Regions from separate parts of the Micromonospora sp. NPDC049257 genome, predicted to be linked through region 1. Evidence: predicted binding sites of a transcription regulator. Region 1 holds the regulator's gene; each other region holds the start of a gene.
The links. Region 1 encodes HrcA, which represses chaperone genes, less so after heat shock. Its sites were predicted from a motif close to GGTTNGCACNCTCNNNNNGAGNGTGCNAACC; they were not measured.
Positions count from the first base shown of each region.

Region 2: groL (chaperonin GroEL) is a predicted target of HrcA. The motif match lies at 2,040-2,070, and genes of this name have one in related genera.
Region 3: groES (co-chaperone GroES) is a predicted target of HrcA. The motif match lies at 3,507-3,537, and genes of this name have one in related genera.

Region 1 is NZ_JBFAQU010000026.1:57,658-62,839, forward strand. Features, by position in the region: gene hemW (radical SAM family heme chaperone HemW) at 1-1,183, shown strand, start outside; gene AB0K25_RS26795 (DUF4870 domain-containing protein) at 1,275-1,913, opposite strand; gene hrcA (heat-inducible transcriptional repressor HrcA) at 2,150-3,172, shown strand; gene dnaJ (molecular chaperone DnaJ) at 3,246-4,391, shown strand; gene AB0K25_RS26810 (16S rRNA (uracil(1498)-N(3))-methyltransferase) at 4,523-5,182, shown strand, end outside.
Region 2 is NZ_JBFAQU010000005.1:112,696-117,877, reverse strand. Features, by position in the region: gene AB0K25_RS10685 (GNAT family N-acetyltransferase) at 1-311, opposite strand, end outside; gene AB0K25_RS10680 (cold-shock protein) at 535-738, shown strand; gene AB0K25_RS10675 (hypothetical protein) at 1,234-1,992, shown strand; gene groL (chaperonin GroEL) at 2,273-3,895, shown strand; gene AB0K25_RS10665 (S8 family serine peptidase) at 4,001-5,182, opposite strand, start outside.
Region 3 is NZ_JBFAQU010000003.1:229,603-234,784, forward strand. Features, by position in the region: gene AB0K25_RS07235 (molybdopterin-dependent oxidoreductase) at 1-1,209, opposite strand, end outside; gene groL (chaperonin GroEL) at 1,339-2,985, opposite strand; gene groES (co-chaperone GroES) at 3,058-3,372, opposite strand; gene AB0K25_RS07250 (methyltransferase domain-containing protein) at 3,730-4,998, shown strand; gene ybaK (Cys-tRNA(Pro) deacylase) at 5,008-5,182, shown strand, end outside.

The sequences.
Region 1 (5,182 bases):
CGGCGCACTGCCCACCACCGCCCTGCGGGAGGTCGGCGCGCGCGGTTTCGGCGTCTACCTGCACGTGCCGTTCTGCGCCAGCCGCTGCGGCTACTGCGACTTCAACACCTACACCGCCGCCGAGCTGGGCGCAGGCGTCAGCCGGGAGTCGTACGCCGACACCGTGCTCGCCGAGTTGGCGCTCGCCGCCCGGGTGCTCGGCGACGCCCCGCCACCGAGGGTCGACACGGTCTTCGTCGGCGGCGGCACCCCCACCCTGCTACCCGCCGACGACCTGGCCCGCCTGCTGGACGGCATCGACCGCACCTGGGGACTGGCCGCCGACGCCGAGGTGACCACCGAGGCCAACCCCGAGTCGGTCACCCCGCAGTCGCTGAAGACCCTGCGGGCCGCCGGCTACACCCGGATCTCGCTGGGCATGCAGTCCGCCGCCGCCGGGGTGCTGGCGGTCCTCGACCGGACCCACCGCCCCGGCCGGGCCGCCGAGGCCGCCCGGGAGGCCCGCGACGCCGGGTTCGACCACGTCAACCTGGACCTGATCTACGGCACGCCGGGGGAGCGCGCCGAGGACTTCGCCGCCTCGCTGGAGCAGGTCGTCGCCGCCGGGGTCGACCACGTCAGCGCGTACGCCCTGATCGTGGAGGACGGCACCCGGTTGGCCGCCCGGATGCGGCGCGGCGAGCTGCCGTACCCCTCCGACGACGTGGCGGCCGACCGCTACCTGGCGGCGGAGGCCGCCCTCGACGCGGCCGGGTTCTCCTGGTACGAGGTCTCCAACTGGGCCCGCAGCGAGGCGGGCCGGTGCCGGCACAACCTGCTCTACTGGACCGGGGCCGACTGGTGGGGCCTCGGCCCGGGGGCGCACAGCCACGTCGGCGGGGTGCGCTGGTGGAACGTCAAACACCCCAGCGCGTACGCGCAACGGCTCGCCGCCGGGCACTCGCCCGGCCTGGCCCGGGAGATCCTCACCCCGGCCGAGGCGCACATGGAGGACGTGATGCTGCGGCTCCGGCTCGCCTCCGGGCTGCCGCTGGACGTGCTGGACGACGCGGGCCGGGCCGCCGCCGCCCGTGCGCTCGCCGACGGGCTGCTGGACCCGGTGGCCTACCCGCAGGGGCGGTCGGTGCTCACCCTGCGGGGCCGGCTGCTGGCCGACGCGGTGGTCCGCGACCTGCTGCCCTGAGCGTGGCCCCGCCGGCCCGCCGCGCACCGCAGCGGGGCGGGCCGGGGCCGGCGGTGGTGCCCGACCGGCCGGGGGAGCGGCCGGCCGGGGTTCACTTGATGAAACTGGTGGACATCGGGTAGCGGTAGGCCTGACCCTCGTTGGCCTTCATGCCAGCGATGATCCCGAACAGGATCTGGATCACCACGACCGCGATGCTGGGCAGGAAGAGCAGGCACCAGCTCACGAAGAGCAGCACGAACGCGATGATCGACCAGAGGATCTGGAAGTTCAGCGCGGCCAACGCCTGCGCCCGGACGGCCGGCGACTGCTGACCGCGTACCAGGTAGGCGATCAGCGGGGCGACGAAGCCGAGCGGGCCGAGGCTGATCAGCGCGCCGGCGGCCCCGCCGAAGTGCGCGACCAGCGCCCAGGTCTTGTCCTCGCTGTTGGCGTATCCACCGGTCGGGGCGCCGTACGCGCCGGCGGTCGGATATCCGCCACCGGCCGGGGGGTAGCCACCCGGCGGGCCGTAGCCACCCGGCGGGCCGTAGCCCCCCGACGGGTCGTAGCCACCCGACGGCGGCTGGTCGCCGGTGGGCGGCGGATACCCGCCGGGCGGGGGATACCCGCCTGCACCCGGTGCCCCGGACAGTGGTGCGGTGGGCGGCTCATATGGCGAGCCCTGGCCAGCGTTCGGGTCCGGCGGGTAGCCGTCCCCCGCGCCGGGCGGGCGAGGTGGTTCAGTCATGCCCGTCACGGTAGGGGCTGCTGGCAAGGGTGCACCAGAGCGACACTGGTGAGGTTGGCCTCGACATTCGGTCAGCGGCCACGCCGGCAACCCACCGGGGCGGTCGCACCGACGGTCCGTCGTTGATCAACGCAGCGGCGGTACTGCCGTCGTAGACTGGCACTCGCTACAGTCGAGTGCCAGAGCGCTCGCCGGACGCGTCAGAAGTCCGGTCGCCGTGCGACAGGAGGTGGGAGATGGGTCTCGACGACCGCAAACTCGCCGTGCTGCGGGCGATCGTCGAGGACTACGTCGCCACGCAGGAGCCCGTCGGCAGCAAGACGCTCGTCGAGCGGCACCAGCTCGGGGTCTCCCCGGCGACCGTCCGTAACGACATGGCGGTGCTGGAGGAGGAAGGTTACATCCGCCAGCCGCACACCAGCGCCGGCCGGGTGCCCACCGACCGGGGCTACCGCCTCTTCGTCGACCGGCTCTCCCGGGTCAAACCGCTCAGCCCCGCCGAACGTCGGGCCATCGAGCGGTTCCTGGTCGGCGCGGTCGACCTCGACGACGTGGTGCACCGCACCGTACGGCTGCTGGCGCAGCTCACCCGGCAGGTCGCCGTCGTGCAGTACCCGTCGCTGGCCCGCTCGTCGGTGCGGCACCTGGAGCTGGTGCCGATCTCCACCACCCGGCTGATGCTGGTCATGATCGCCGACACCGGGCGGGTCGAGCAGCGGCTGGTCGAACTGCCCACGCCGGTCCCCGCCGACGACGTCACCGACCTGCGCCGGCTGGTCAACGAGAAACTGGTCGGCAGTCGGCTGTCCGACACCCCACCGCTGGTCCAGGCGCTGGTCGAGGAGTCCGCGCCGCACCTGCGCGGGGCCATGACCACCCTGTCCACCGTGCTGCTGGAGACCCTCGTCGAGCGCACCGAGGAGCGGTTGGCGCTCGCCGGCACCGCCAACCTCACCCGGGGCGGCCTGCTCGACTTCCAGGGTTCGCTGCGACCCATCCTGGAGGCGCTCGAAGAGGAGGTCGTCCTGCTCAAGCTGATCGGCGAGGCCGAACCGAGCACCACCCGGGTGCTGATCGGCGACGAGAACGAGGTCGACAACCTGCGGGCCGCCTCGGTGGTCAGCACCGGGTACGGCCCCGGCAGCACCATCGTCGGTGGGCTGGGCGTGCTCGGCCCGACCCGGATGGACTACCCCGGCACCATCGCCACGGTGCGGGCCGTGGCACGCTACGTGGGCGAGCTGCTGGCCCAGAACTGACCAGTCAGGGCCGACGGCCGGCTCCGGCCGCCGACCGGCGCAACGCGAGACGAACATGAGGACACGGAACGCAGTGGCCAGGGACTACTACGGCATTCTCGGCGTCGGCCGGGAAGCCTCCGATGACGAGATCAAGCGTGCCTACCGCAAGCTGGCGCGGCAGTTCCACCCGGACGTCAATCCGGACCCGGAGGCACAGGAGAAGTTCAAGGACATCAACGCCGCGTACGAGGTCCTCTCGGACGACCGGAAGCGGCAGATCGTCGACCTGGGCGGCGACCCGCTCGCCCCGGGCGGAGGGGGCGCCGGTGGCCCGGGTGGCCCCGGTGGGGCCGGCCCGTTCGTCGGCTTTCAGGACATCATGGACGCCTTCTTCGGTGGTGCGGCCGGTGGGGCGCGCGGTCCGCGCCCGCGTACCCGCCCCGGAGCCGACGCGATCCTGCGGCTGGAACTGGACCTGCACGAGACCGCCTTCGGCGTCGAGGCCCCAATCACCGTCGACACCGCAGTGCTCTGCACCACCTGCTCCGGGGCGGGCACCGCAGCCGGCACCCACCTGGCGACCTGCGAGGCGTGCGGGGGCCGGGGCGAAGTGCAGTCGGTGCAGCGGACCTTCCTCGGCCAGGTGGTGTCGGCCCGCCCGTGCACCGTCTGCCAGGGCTACGGCACCACCATCCCGCACCCCTGCCCGACCTGTGCCGGCGACGGCCGGGTGCGGACCCGCCGCTCGCTGACCGTCAAGATCCCCGCCGGGGTCGAGGACGGCATGCGGATCCGGCTCGCCCAGCAGGGTGAGGTCGGCCCGGGCGGCGGCACCGCCGGTGACCTCTACGTCGAGATCCACGAGCGCCCGCATGACGTCTACTCCCGCAAGGGCGACGACCTGCACTGCCGGGTCACCGTCCCGATGACGGCCGCCGCGCTGGGCACCCGACTGACCATCAAGACGCTCGACAGCGAGGAGACGGTCGACGTCAAGGCCGGCACCCAGCCGGGCAGCACGCTGCGACTGCGCGCCCGGGGCGTACCGCACCTGCGGGGCACCGGCCGGGGTGACCTCTACGTCCACCTGGACGTGCGTACCCCCACCAAGCTCGACGCCGACCAGGAGAAGATGCTGCGGGACTTCGCCAAGACCCGGGGCGAGGAGGTCGCCGAGCTGAGCAAGCAGGGCGGCTTCTTCTCCCGGATGCGCGACGCCTTCAACGGCCACGCCTGACCCCGGGCCGGCTCCGGTCAGCTCGGCCCTCGGACGGTTTCCCGGTCCGGTGGTTTCCCGGTCTGGGTTTCTTGGTCCGGGTGGTGGCCCGGTCCGGGGCGGTGGGGGCCGGGCCGGTTAGCCTGATCGGCGTGTCCGCGCCGCTGTTCCTGGTCGAGTCGCTGCCCACCGCCGACCAGCTCATCCTGGACGGCCCCGAGGGCCACCACGCCGCCACCGTGCAACGGCTGCGCGTCGGCGAGGAGCTGCTGCTCGCCGACGGTCGGGGTGGCACCGCCACCGCCGTGGTCACCGCCGTCGGCCGGGGCACCCTGGACCTCACCGTCACCTCCCGGGGGTACATCGACGCGGACGTCCCCCGGCTGGTCGTGGTGCAGGGCATCGCCAAGGGCGACCGGGGTGAACTCGCCGTGCAGGCGATGACCGAGGTCGGGGTGGACGAGATCGTGCCCTGGGCGGCGTCCCGCTCGGTGGTGCAGTGGCGCGGCGACCGGGGCGTACGGGCCAGGGAGAAGTGGGCGGCGACCGCCCGGGAGGCGGCCAAGCAGGCCCGTCGTGCCTGGTTGCCGGTGGTGGCGGGAGCACCGGACGAGTCCACCGCCACGGTGGCCCGCCGGATCGCCGGGGCCGGCGCGGCGTTCGTCCTGCACGAGGAGGCCGAGGAGCGGCTGACCACGGTCGAGCTGCCGACCACCGGCGAGATCATCCTCGTGGTCGGCCCCGAGGGCGGCATCGCCCCGACCGAGTTGACCGCCTTCACCGAGTCCGGCGCCCGCCCGGTCCGGTTGGGC
Region 2 (5,182 bases), on a different contig from region 1:
TTCACGTAGACCGCGTAGACGACCGTCAGGTCCGGCTCGTCGGGGGCGACGGTGCCGCCCGCGTGGCCGACCAGCCGGCCGCCGGGATCGGCCACGAACTGGGCGGTGTGGCACCCCTGGGACACGTACGCGATCCGGGCCGCGTAGTCGGCGTGCGGGCGGGCGGCGGCCTCGGCGACGGTCTCCAGGAAGGCCAGCGGCGCATCCGCGAGCATCTCCAACCGCAGCGCCCGCATCCGGGCGGCGTCCTGCGGGCGCACCCGGTGCACGGGTGCCGTCCGGGTCACCGGTGGGGCCGGGGCAGATGTCATGTGCGCATGCATACCGCAGCGATGAACGCCGATGGGTAACCGGGTCGATACCCGTCCGATTTAGGCCGATTTGAGGTCGTGCGCGGTCGTCACTCCTCGTGTAGCGTGCGATTTCGGTCACCGATTCAGCGGCCTTCACCGATCGCCGAAACGGTGGTTCTCCGCTGTCGGCCCGCCGGCATCCCGGGGTTGTGGAACGCCGCGCAGAGTGAGGAAGTGCACCGTGGCACAGGGCACCGTCAAGTGGTTCAACTCCGAAAAAGGCTACGGCTTCATCGCCGTCGACGGCGGGCAGGACGTCTTCGTCCACTTCTCCGCCATCGAGATGGACGGCTACAAGGCGCTCGACGACGGTCAGCGGGTGGAGTTCGAGATCGCCCAGGGTCAGAAGGGGCCGCAGGCCGAACGGGTCCGCGTCATCGCCTGACCTGTCCTGCGGGTCCCACCCGCCGGGCCACCCGTGGGACGGTTGGCGGCGGGGGTCGGTGCGGGGAAAGATCGTGAACCGTCCAGGCGTCCTCGCTGAGGAGGGTTCATGTCCGACCAGTCACCTCCGGGTCCACCCGGCCCCGCTGCCGGGTCGCCGGGCGGACCATGGGGCCCGCCGCCGGGGGGCCCGCCGTCGGGCCAACCCTCGTGGGGTCCGCCGCCCGGGGGGCCGCCGTCGGGCCAACCCTCGTGGGGTCCGCCGTCGTGGGATCCGTCCGCAGCGGGGCCGCCGGGCTGGAGCTATCCGGCTCCCGGTGGCCCGTACCCGGGCTATCCCCCGGGTGCCGACGGCGGTTTCCCGCCGCTCGGGAGCTATCCGCCGCTCGGGGGTCATCCGCCGGTCGCCGGGGGCGGCTCCTGGGGGCCGGCGGACCCGCTGGTCAATCCGCCGTACGCCGGGCTGGAAGGCTGGTTCGCCCGGTGCACCGGAGCGTTGCGTCGAAGTTGGCGGACCCTGCTGCCGTTGATGCTGCTCACCCAGGTCGTGCCGGCGGTGGCGGTGTCCCTGCTCTCCCTCGGCACGGGGCCCGACGCCGCCCCGCTGCCCGCCGACGGCTCGATTCCCGACGGCTACCTCAGTGACCTGGTGATCTACGGGGTCTCGGTGTTCCTGGTCGCGCTGGCCTTCGGGGTGGTGCAGGGCATCGGCTGGGCGGGTGGCACCTGGGTGGTGGCCCGGCAGGCCGCCGGCCAGCCGGCCGACCTGCCCGGCGCGCTGCGCTACGGCGCGCGCCGCTGCCTCGGCCTGTGGGGCTGGATGCTGGTGCTGGGCCTGCTCATCGGCGTCGGCTTCTGCCTGTGCCTGCTGCCGGGCATCTACCTGGCGTTCGCCCTCGCCCTCGCTGGCCCGGTCTACCTGTTCGAGGGGCAGAACCCGATCGGGCGCTCGTTCCGCATGTTCCACGACCGGTTGGGCATGGTGCTCGGCCGGGTGGCGCTGGTCGCACTCGCGGTGCTGCTCGGCAGCGTGCTCGGTGGGGTGGTGGAGTCGGTCGGCACCGTGCCGTTCGGCACCGACCCGTTCACCGCGCCCGGCACCGCCGTGGGTGCGGTGGCGGTGATCCTGGTGAGCGCCGTGCTGGTCGTGCCGGTCTACCTGGTGCAGCTGGTCGGCCTGGTCGTGACGTACGCCGAGCAGCGCGCGCAGGAGGGGCCGGTGAACGTCGCGCGACTGGTGGCGGAACTCGGCTGACCGGCCCCATCGTGCTTGCACTCGGCAGGGGAGAGTGCTAAACAGGTCATTGGCACTCGCATACGGTGAGTGCCAATGGTCGGGGCGGTAGGGCCACGGTCACATCGGCGTCTCGATGGCGTCGGGTGGCACATGGCCGGTCGTCGCGGGCTGTCCGGCCCGACCGAGGAGGACGTCGTCGTCGCCAGGTGGCGACGTCCCCAAGGTGCGTACACCAGGCGGCCCGTCCGGGGACACAAACCCCCGGGTGGCCCGTGAGTGTCCAGGAGGACAACGCCGTATGGCCAAGATGATCGCGTTCGACGAAGAGGCTCGCCGCGGCCTCGAGCGGGGCATGAACCAGCTCGCCGACGCCGTAAAGGTGACCCTCGGCCCCAAGGGCCGCAACGTGGTGCTCGAGAAGAAGTGGGGTGCCCCCACCATCACCAACGATGGTGTGAGCATCGCCAAGGAGATCGAGCTCGAGGACCCGTACGAGAAGATCGGCGCCGAGCTGGTCAAGGAGGTCGCCAAGAAGACCGACGACGTCGCCGGTGACGGCACGACGACGGCGACCGTCCTGGCCCAGGCCCTGGTGCGCGAGGGTCTGCGCAACGTGGCCGCCGGTGCCAACCCGATGGCCCTGAAGCGGGGCATCGAGGCTGCCGTGGCCAGCGTCTCGGAGGAGCTGTCCAAGCTCGCCAAGGACGTCGAGACCAAGGAGCAGATCGCCTCCACCGCCTCCATCTCCGCCGGTGACAGCACCGTCGGCGAGATCATCGCCGAGGCGATGGACAAGGTCGGCAAGGAAGGCGTCATCACCGTCGAGGAGAGCAACACCTTCGGGCTGGAGCTGGAGCTCACCGAGGGCATGCGCTTCGACAAGGGCTACATCTCCGCGTACTTCATGACCGACCCGGAGCGTATGGAGGCCGTCTTCGACGACCCCTACCTGCTCATCGTCAACAGCAAGATCTCCTCGGTGAAGGACCTGCTCCCGATCCTGGAGAAGGTCATGCAGTCGGGCAAGCCGCTGCTGATCATCTCCGAGGACATCGAGGGTGAGGCCCTGGCGACCCTGGTCGTCAACAAGGTCCGGGGCACCTTCAAGTCGGTCGCCGTCAAGGCGCCGGGCTTCGGTGACCGCCGCAAGGCCATGCTCGCCGACATCGCCATCCTCACCGGTGGCCAGGTCATCAGCGAGGAGGTCGGCCTCAAGCTGGACGCCGTCGGCCTCGACATGCTGGGCCGGGCCCGCAAGGTCGTGGTGACCAAGGACGAGACCACCATCGTCGACGGTGCCGGCGACGCCGACCAGATCCAGGGCCGGGTCAACCAGATCCGGGCCGAGATCGACAAGAGCGACTCCGACTACGACCGCGAGAAGCTGCAGGAGCGGCTGGCCAAGCTGGCCGGCGGCGTCGCGGTGATCAAGGTCGGCGCGGCCACCGAGGTCGAGCTGAAGGAGCGCAAGCACCGCATCGAGGACGCCGTCCGCAACGCGAAGGCCGCCGTCGAGGAGGGCATCGTCCCGGGTGGTGGCGTCGCGCTGGTGCAGGCCGGCAAGACCGCCTTCGACAAGCTGGACCTGGCCGGCGACGAGGCGACCGGCGCGCAGATCGTCAAGATCGCGCTGGACGCCCCGCTGCGGCAGATCGCCGTCAACGCCGGCCTGGAGGGTGGCGTGGTCGTCGAGCGCGTCCGCAACCTGGACGCCGGTCACGGCCTCAACGCCGCCAGCGGTGAGTACGTCGACCTGCTGGCCGCGGGCATCATCGACCCGGCCAAGGTGACCCGGTCCGCGCTGCAGAACGCCGCGTCGATCGCGGCGCTCTTCCTCACCACCGAAGCCGTCGTGGCGGACAAGCCGGAGAAGACCCCGGCCGCCCCGGCTGGCCCGGGTGGCGGGGACATGGACTTCTGAGTCCAGCTCCAACGCCGAACGGGGCGGGCCGCGCGAGCGGTCCGCCCCGTTCCGTGTCCGAGGACCGTACCCAGCCGGGCCGGCTCACCCCGGCGACCGGGGCGGTCAGCGGCGGGCCGCCCGCACCGCCGCGTACGCGTCGACCAGACCGGCCCCGGTCGACGCCGCCACCGGGCCGCAGCTGAGGTCGGCGGGCCCGGCGGGTTGCGCGGTGTCCCGCAGGATGTTCCGGGTCCGGTCCAGGTCACCGACCAGCGCCGGGTTCGCCGACCACATCAGTGCCACCACTCCCGCCACCTGCGGGGTGGCCATCGAAGTGCCGTCCAGGGCGGCGTAACCGCCGCCGGGCATCGCGGAGAGGACCTCCGCGCCGGGGGCGACCAGGTCCGGCTTGGCCGCCCCACCCGCGACGGGCCCCCGGCTGGAGAACTCCGTGACGCGCCGGTCGCGGCCCACGGCACCCACCGTCAGCACATCGGGGTACGGCGCCGGCGGGTCGACGATCGACCCGCAGTCGGGTCCGGTGTTCCCTGCGGCGGCCACCACCAGAATGCCTGCGGCCGTCAACGCGGCGGTGGCCGGGCGCAGCGCACCCGCATCACAGCCCTCGACCGGTGGGCACCCCCACGAGTTGGTGAGCACGTCGGGGGCCCGCTCCGGCCGACCGTCGGTGAACGGGTCACCGCCGGCCGGGAACGGGGCCAACATGAACTGGAGGCAGTCCAGGTAGTGCGCGGGGCTGCCCAGGTTGCGGTCGAGGTTGACGCAGCCCACCCACTGGGCTCCGGGGGCGACCCCGATGCCGTCGCGTCCCACCGCGCTGGCCGTGGTGTGGGTGCCGTGACCGCCGGAGTCGGTGGGGGCGCGGGTGTGGTCCCACGGGTCGTACCAGGAGTCGTCGCCGCCCCGGAAGTTGGCGGCCAGGGTCGGATGGGTGCCGTCGACCCCGGAGTCCGAACTGCCGACCACCACCCCGGCCCCGGTGACGTCCAACTCCGACCAGACCCGGTCGGCGCCCAGCATCCGGATGTTCCACTCCGGCCCGGTCGGCGCGGGCCGGTCACCCCGGCTGGCCGGTGCCGGCGCGGGCAATGGTCGGAGCCGCTGGCTGACCAGCACCCGGGCCACCTCCGGCCGCCCGGACAGCCACGCCCGCACCGCTGGCCCGCCGTCGGTCTCGATCGCGTTGACCAGGTAGTACGGCGTCGGGTCGAGGTGTAGCCGGGTCAGGTCCCGGCGCAACGCCCCCTGGGTGCGTTCGGCGGTGGACACCAGTCGGCGGTAGAC
Region 3 (5,182 bases), on a different contig from region 1:
CCCCTCCTCCGGTTCCGCCTCGTCGAGCAGTTCCCTGATCGGGACGCCCAGCCAGCGGGCGTTGCCGATCAGGTCCCCGCCCACCTCGTTGGAGACGCAGGCGAGGGTGACGTAGCGCTCCACCATCGGGCGGGCGAGCAGCTCGGCGAAGGTCAGCTCGATCGGCTTGCGTACCCGGCCATGGATGCGCAACCGCCAGGTCTCCGGATCGACCTGCGGCACCACCAGCGCCGTGTCGATCCGGTAGAAGCCACCGTTCGGCGTGGTGTAGGGGGCGAGCTGGGCCAGCGACAGGTCCGCGCCGGCCGGCACCGTAGGCGCCGCCGCCGACGGGGTGGGCAACGCGACCGCCTCCCGGGCCGCCGAGACCCCCCGCCGCCCGGCGAGCCAATGCCCGCCCAGCCCCACCACGGTCGCCGCGCCCGCCAGCAGGCCGGCCCCCCGCAGGAACCGCCGCCGGGACTCGGGGTCGGTCGACTCCAACGGTTCCCAGCCGGCCGGTGGCCCGGCGGCCGGGGGATCGCCCGACCCGACGGACCGCTCCGCCGCAGGCCCCGGGGTCGGCTCGCCCATCGACGTGGCGGACGACCCGACGGCTGCGGGCCCCCCTGCGGCCGGGGACGGGGACACCTCCGCCGCCGGGGACGGCCCGACGGACGGAGCCGGCTCACCGGAAGGAGCCGGCGCGGGGTGAGCCGCCGCGGTGGGTGGCAGGGCGGTGGATGGCAGGGCGGTGGATGGCAGGGCGGTGGGTGGCTGCCAGGGCCAGGGGTCGAGCTGCCACGGGCCGGCCACGAACGCCCAGAGCACCAGCGCACCCAGCCCTCCGCCGAGCAGGGCCGGAAGGGTGTCGGCAGCGTCCGCGCCGGCCCGAGTGAGCGCGGCGGCGGCACCGAGACCGGCGAACACCGTGATGCCCAACAGCCCCACGGCCAGCCGGCGCGCGGCGAGCACACCGATCCCGGCGGCGAACGCCGCCAGCAGCACCGCCGTACCCACCAGCAGGGCGATCTTGTCGTACCGGCCGAAGACGTCGATGGCGAACTGCTTGAGCGGCTCGGGGACCGTGTCGACCACCACCCCGCCGACCGCGATCAGCGGGGCGGAACGTGGGCCGGTGAGGACGGCGACCGGCTCGGCGACACCGATGGCCACCACGGCGGCGGTGACCCCGGCCAGTGCGGCGAAGCCGCGGGGGGTGGTGCTCATCCGGCCAGTGTCGTCGATCGACCGGGCCGGCCGCCAACCACGTCACCGATCCGTAAGCAGCCGGCCCCGGACGCGTCAGGGCGCACCGCCGAGGTACGACGGTGCGCCCTGAACAGGCGTACTACCGGGTCAGAAACCCGGGCCGTGCTGGTGGCCGTGACCGTGGCCGTGGCCGTGCCCACCGGCGGCGGCCGGCTCCGGCTGCTCCGGCTTCTCCACCACGAGGCTCTCGGTGGTCAGCAGCAGACCGGCGATCGAGGCGGCGTTGGTGACCGCGTTACGGGTCACCTTCACCGGGTCGATGATGCCGGACTTGACCAGGTCGACGTACTCGCCCTTGGCGGCGTCGAGGCCGTGGCCCCACTCCTTGCCGGCGACCTTCTCGACCACCACGTAACCGTCGTGGCCGGCGTTCTGGGCGATCCAGCGCAGCGGCTCGACCAGCGACTTGCGCACGATCGAGACACCGACCTTCTCGTCACCGGTCAGGCCGAGGTCGTCGTCGAGCACCGAACGGATCTGGGCCAGCGCGGCGCCGCCGCCGGGAACCGTACCCTCCTCGACCGCGGCCTTGGTCGCGGCGATCGCGTCCTCGATGCGGTGCTTGCGCTCCTTCATCTCGACCTCGGTCGCCGCGCCCGCCTTGATGACCGCGATGCCACCGGAGAGCTTCGCCAGCCGCTCGGCCAGCTTCTCCCGGTCCCAGTCGGAGTCGGACGCCTCGATCTCCTTGCGGATCTGGGCGACCCGGTCGGCGACCTCGGCGGACTGGCCGCCGCCGTCGATGACGGTGGTGTTCTCCTTGTCGACCACGACGCGCCGGGCGGTGCCGAGCGCCTCCAGGCCGACCTGGTCGAGGCGGTAGCCCAGCTCCGGGGCGACCAGCTCGGCGCCGGTCAGGATCGCCATGTCCTGCAGCATCGCCTTGCGACGGTCGCCGAAGCCCGGGGCCTTGACCGCGCAGACCTTGATGGTCTTGCGGATCGCGTTGACCACCAGGGTCGACAGCGCCTGGCCGTCGACGTCCTCGGCGACGATCAGCAGCGGCTTGCTGTTCTGGAGGACCTTCTCCAGCAGCGGCAGCAGCTCCTCGATCGCCGAGATCTTCTGCGTGGTGATGAGGATGTACGGGTCGTCCAGCACCGACTCCTGCGACTCGGAGTCGGTGACGAAGTTGGGCGAGATGAAGCCCTTGTCGAACTGGAGACCCTCGGTCACCTCCAGCTCGGTGGTGAGGGTGGAGCCCTCCTCGACGGTGATGACACCGTCGCGGCCGACCCGCTCCATCGCCTCGGCGATCAGCTCGCCGATGGTGGCGTCCTGCGCGGAGATCGTCGCCACGTGCGCGATCGACTCCTTGTCGGCCACCTCGACGGCCCGGCCGAGCAGCGCCTCGGAGACCTTGGCGGCCGCCGCGTCGACGCCCCGCTTGAGGCCGGCCGGGTTGGCCCCGGCGGTCACGTTGCGCAGGCCCTCGCGCACCATCGCCTGGGCCAGCACGGTCGCGGTGGTGGTCCCGTCGCCGGCGACGTCGTTGGTCTTCGTCGCCACCTCCTTGACCAGCTGCGCGCCGAGGTTCTCGTACGGGTTGGTGAGCTCGATCTCCTTGGCGATGGTCACACCATCGTTGGTGATCGTCGGCGCACCGAATTTCTTGTCCAGGACGACGTTGCGCCCGCGCGGGCCGAGGGTGACCTTGACCGTGTCCGCGAGGGCGTTGACACCGTGCTCCAGCAGGTGTCGGGCGTCGTCCGAGAAGCTCAGGATCTTCGCCATGAATGTCCCTTCGAAGCGTCGTCGCCCCGGCCCGGCGAGCCGGACCGGGGCGACGACACTGGAATCGGTTGGTTACTTCTCGATGACCGCGAGAACGTCGCGGGCGGAGAGCACCAGGTACTCCTCGCCGGCGTACTTGATCTCGGTGCCGCCGTACTTCGAGTAGAGAACGGTGTCGCCGACCTTGACGTCGAGCGGCACGCGGTTGCCCTTGTCGTCGATCCGGCCCGGGCCGACGGCGAGGACGGTGCCCTCCTGCGGCTTCTCCTTGGCGGTGTCGGGGATCACGATGCCCGACGCCGTGGTGGTCTCAGCCTCGTTCGCCTGGACCACGATGCGGTCCTCGAGCGGCTTGATCGCAACCTTGGTCGCGGTAGTCACGGGCATACCCTCCTGGGGTACTTGGTTTCGTTGCCGGCCGAGAGTCCGACCAGCGTCAATCTGCCACATGCCACCGGGCGGGGCCGTCGTCGCGGGTGCCGGTCCGCCTGGCGTTCAGCACCCGGACCAGGTGGCCCGGACGCTGGCACCCTCAGGGTGAGAGTGCTAATCGCAGGTTATTCCTCGGCTAGCACTCCGTCAAGGAGAGTGCCAATCCGCCGCCCTTCGTGTCGACCGGGCGGTGCCCGACCCGACGGCGGCGATCCGGCGGTGCGGACACCGCCCGGAGGCCGCGACACCGACCGGAGGCCGCGACACCGGCCCGACCGAGTCGGCCCGTCGGCCGGGCCGGACAATGAGGGCGTGGATCTCGACCAGTTCGCCGCGCTGCGTACCCCCGAGGGGTCGGTCGTGCTCGCCGCGGCGACCGAGGTGGCCGGCGGCGACCCGCTGGTCGCGGCGGCGGCGCTGCGGTCGCGTGGGGTGCCCCCCGGGCTGGCCGCCGCCGCGCTGACCCAGGCCGAGCTGCGTCGCCGGGCGGTCGGCAAGTTCGGCCCCGAGGCGGCCGGGATGTTCCTCACCCGCCCCGGCCTGGAGCAGGCCACCCGTCGGGTCGTCGCCGACCGGCGGGCCGGGCGGCTCGCCGCCGCCGGGGTGCGCACCCTCGCCGACCTGGGCTGCGGCCTCGGCGCCGACGCGCTCGCCGCCGCCCGCGCCGGCATCCGGGTGTACGGGGTGGAGGCCGACCCGGTCACCGCCGCGCTCGCCGCCGCGAACGCCGAGGCGGCCGGCCTGGCCGGGCGGTTCACCGTCGAGTGCGGCGACGCGACGGCGTTCGACGTGACCCGGGTCGACGCGGTCTTCTGTGATCCGGCCCGACGGCGGGCCGGCACCGGACGACGGATCTTCGACCCGAACGCCTACTCGCCGCCGTGGGACTTCGTCACCGGGCTGGCCGGCAGGGTGCCGCACACGGTGGTGAAGGTGGCCCCCGGCGTCGACCACGCGTTGATCCCGGCCGGGGCCGAGGCGGAGTGGGTCAGCGTCGACGGGGACCTGGTCGAGGCGGCCCTCTGGGGCGGCCCGCTCGCCGAGGTGCCCCGCCGGGCGACCGTGCTGAGGGCGGGGACCGCCGACCGGCAGCGCCCGGCGGACGGTTCTCCCACCTGCCGTACCGCCGACCGCGATCCGGTCGCCGCCCACCAGTTGACCGGCACCGGTGCGGCCGAGGCCACGGTCGGACCGGTGCGGCGCTACCTGTACGACCCGGACCCGGCGGTGGTCCGGGCGCACCTGGTCGCGGAGCTGGCCGGCACGCTCGACGCGACGCTTGCCGATCCGAGCATCGCCTACCTCTACGCCGACGCCCCGCGGCCGACCCCGTTCGGCCGGTGCCTGGAGATCGTCGACGTGCTGCCGTTCTCGCTGAAGCGGCTGCGCGCACTGCTGCGGGAGCGCCGGGTCGGCCGGGTCGAGATCCTCAAGCGGGGCTCGGCGCTGGTGCCCGAACAGCTGCGCCGGGACCTGCGGCTGGCCGGAGAGAACCCGGCCAGCCTGGTGCTGACCCGGGTGGCCGGGGCACCGACGGTGCTGGTCGGTCGACCGGTCGCGGACGGGGCCGGGCCGGGCTAGCGTGACCGCATGGCGGGACGGTCCACCGCGGCGACGGCGCTGCTGACCAGGCAGAAGATCACCCACAGCATCCATCCGTACGACGTCTCCCCGGATGCGCCCCACTACGGCGCGCTGGTCGCGGCGGCGCTCGGGGTGCCACCGCAGCGGGTGTTCAAGACCCTCGTCGCCGAGGTGGACGGGG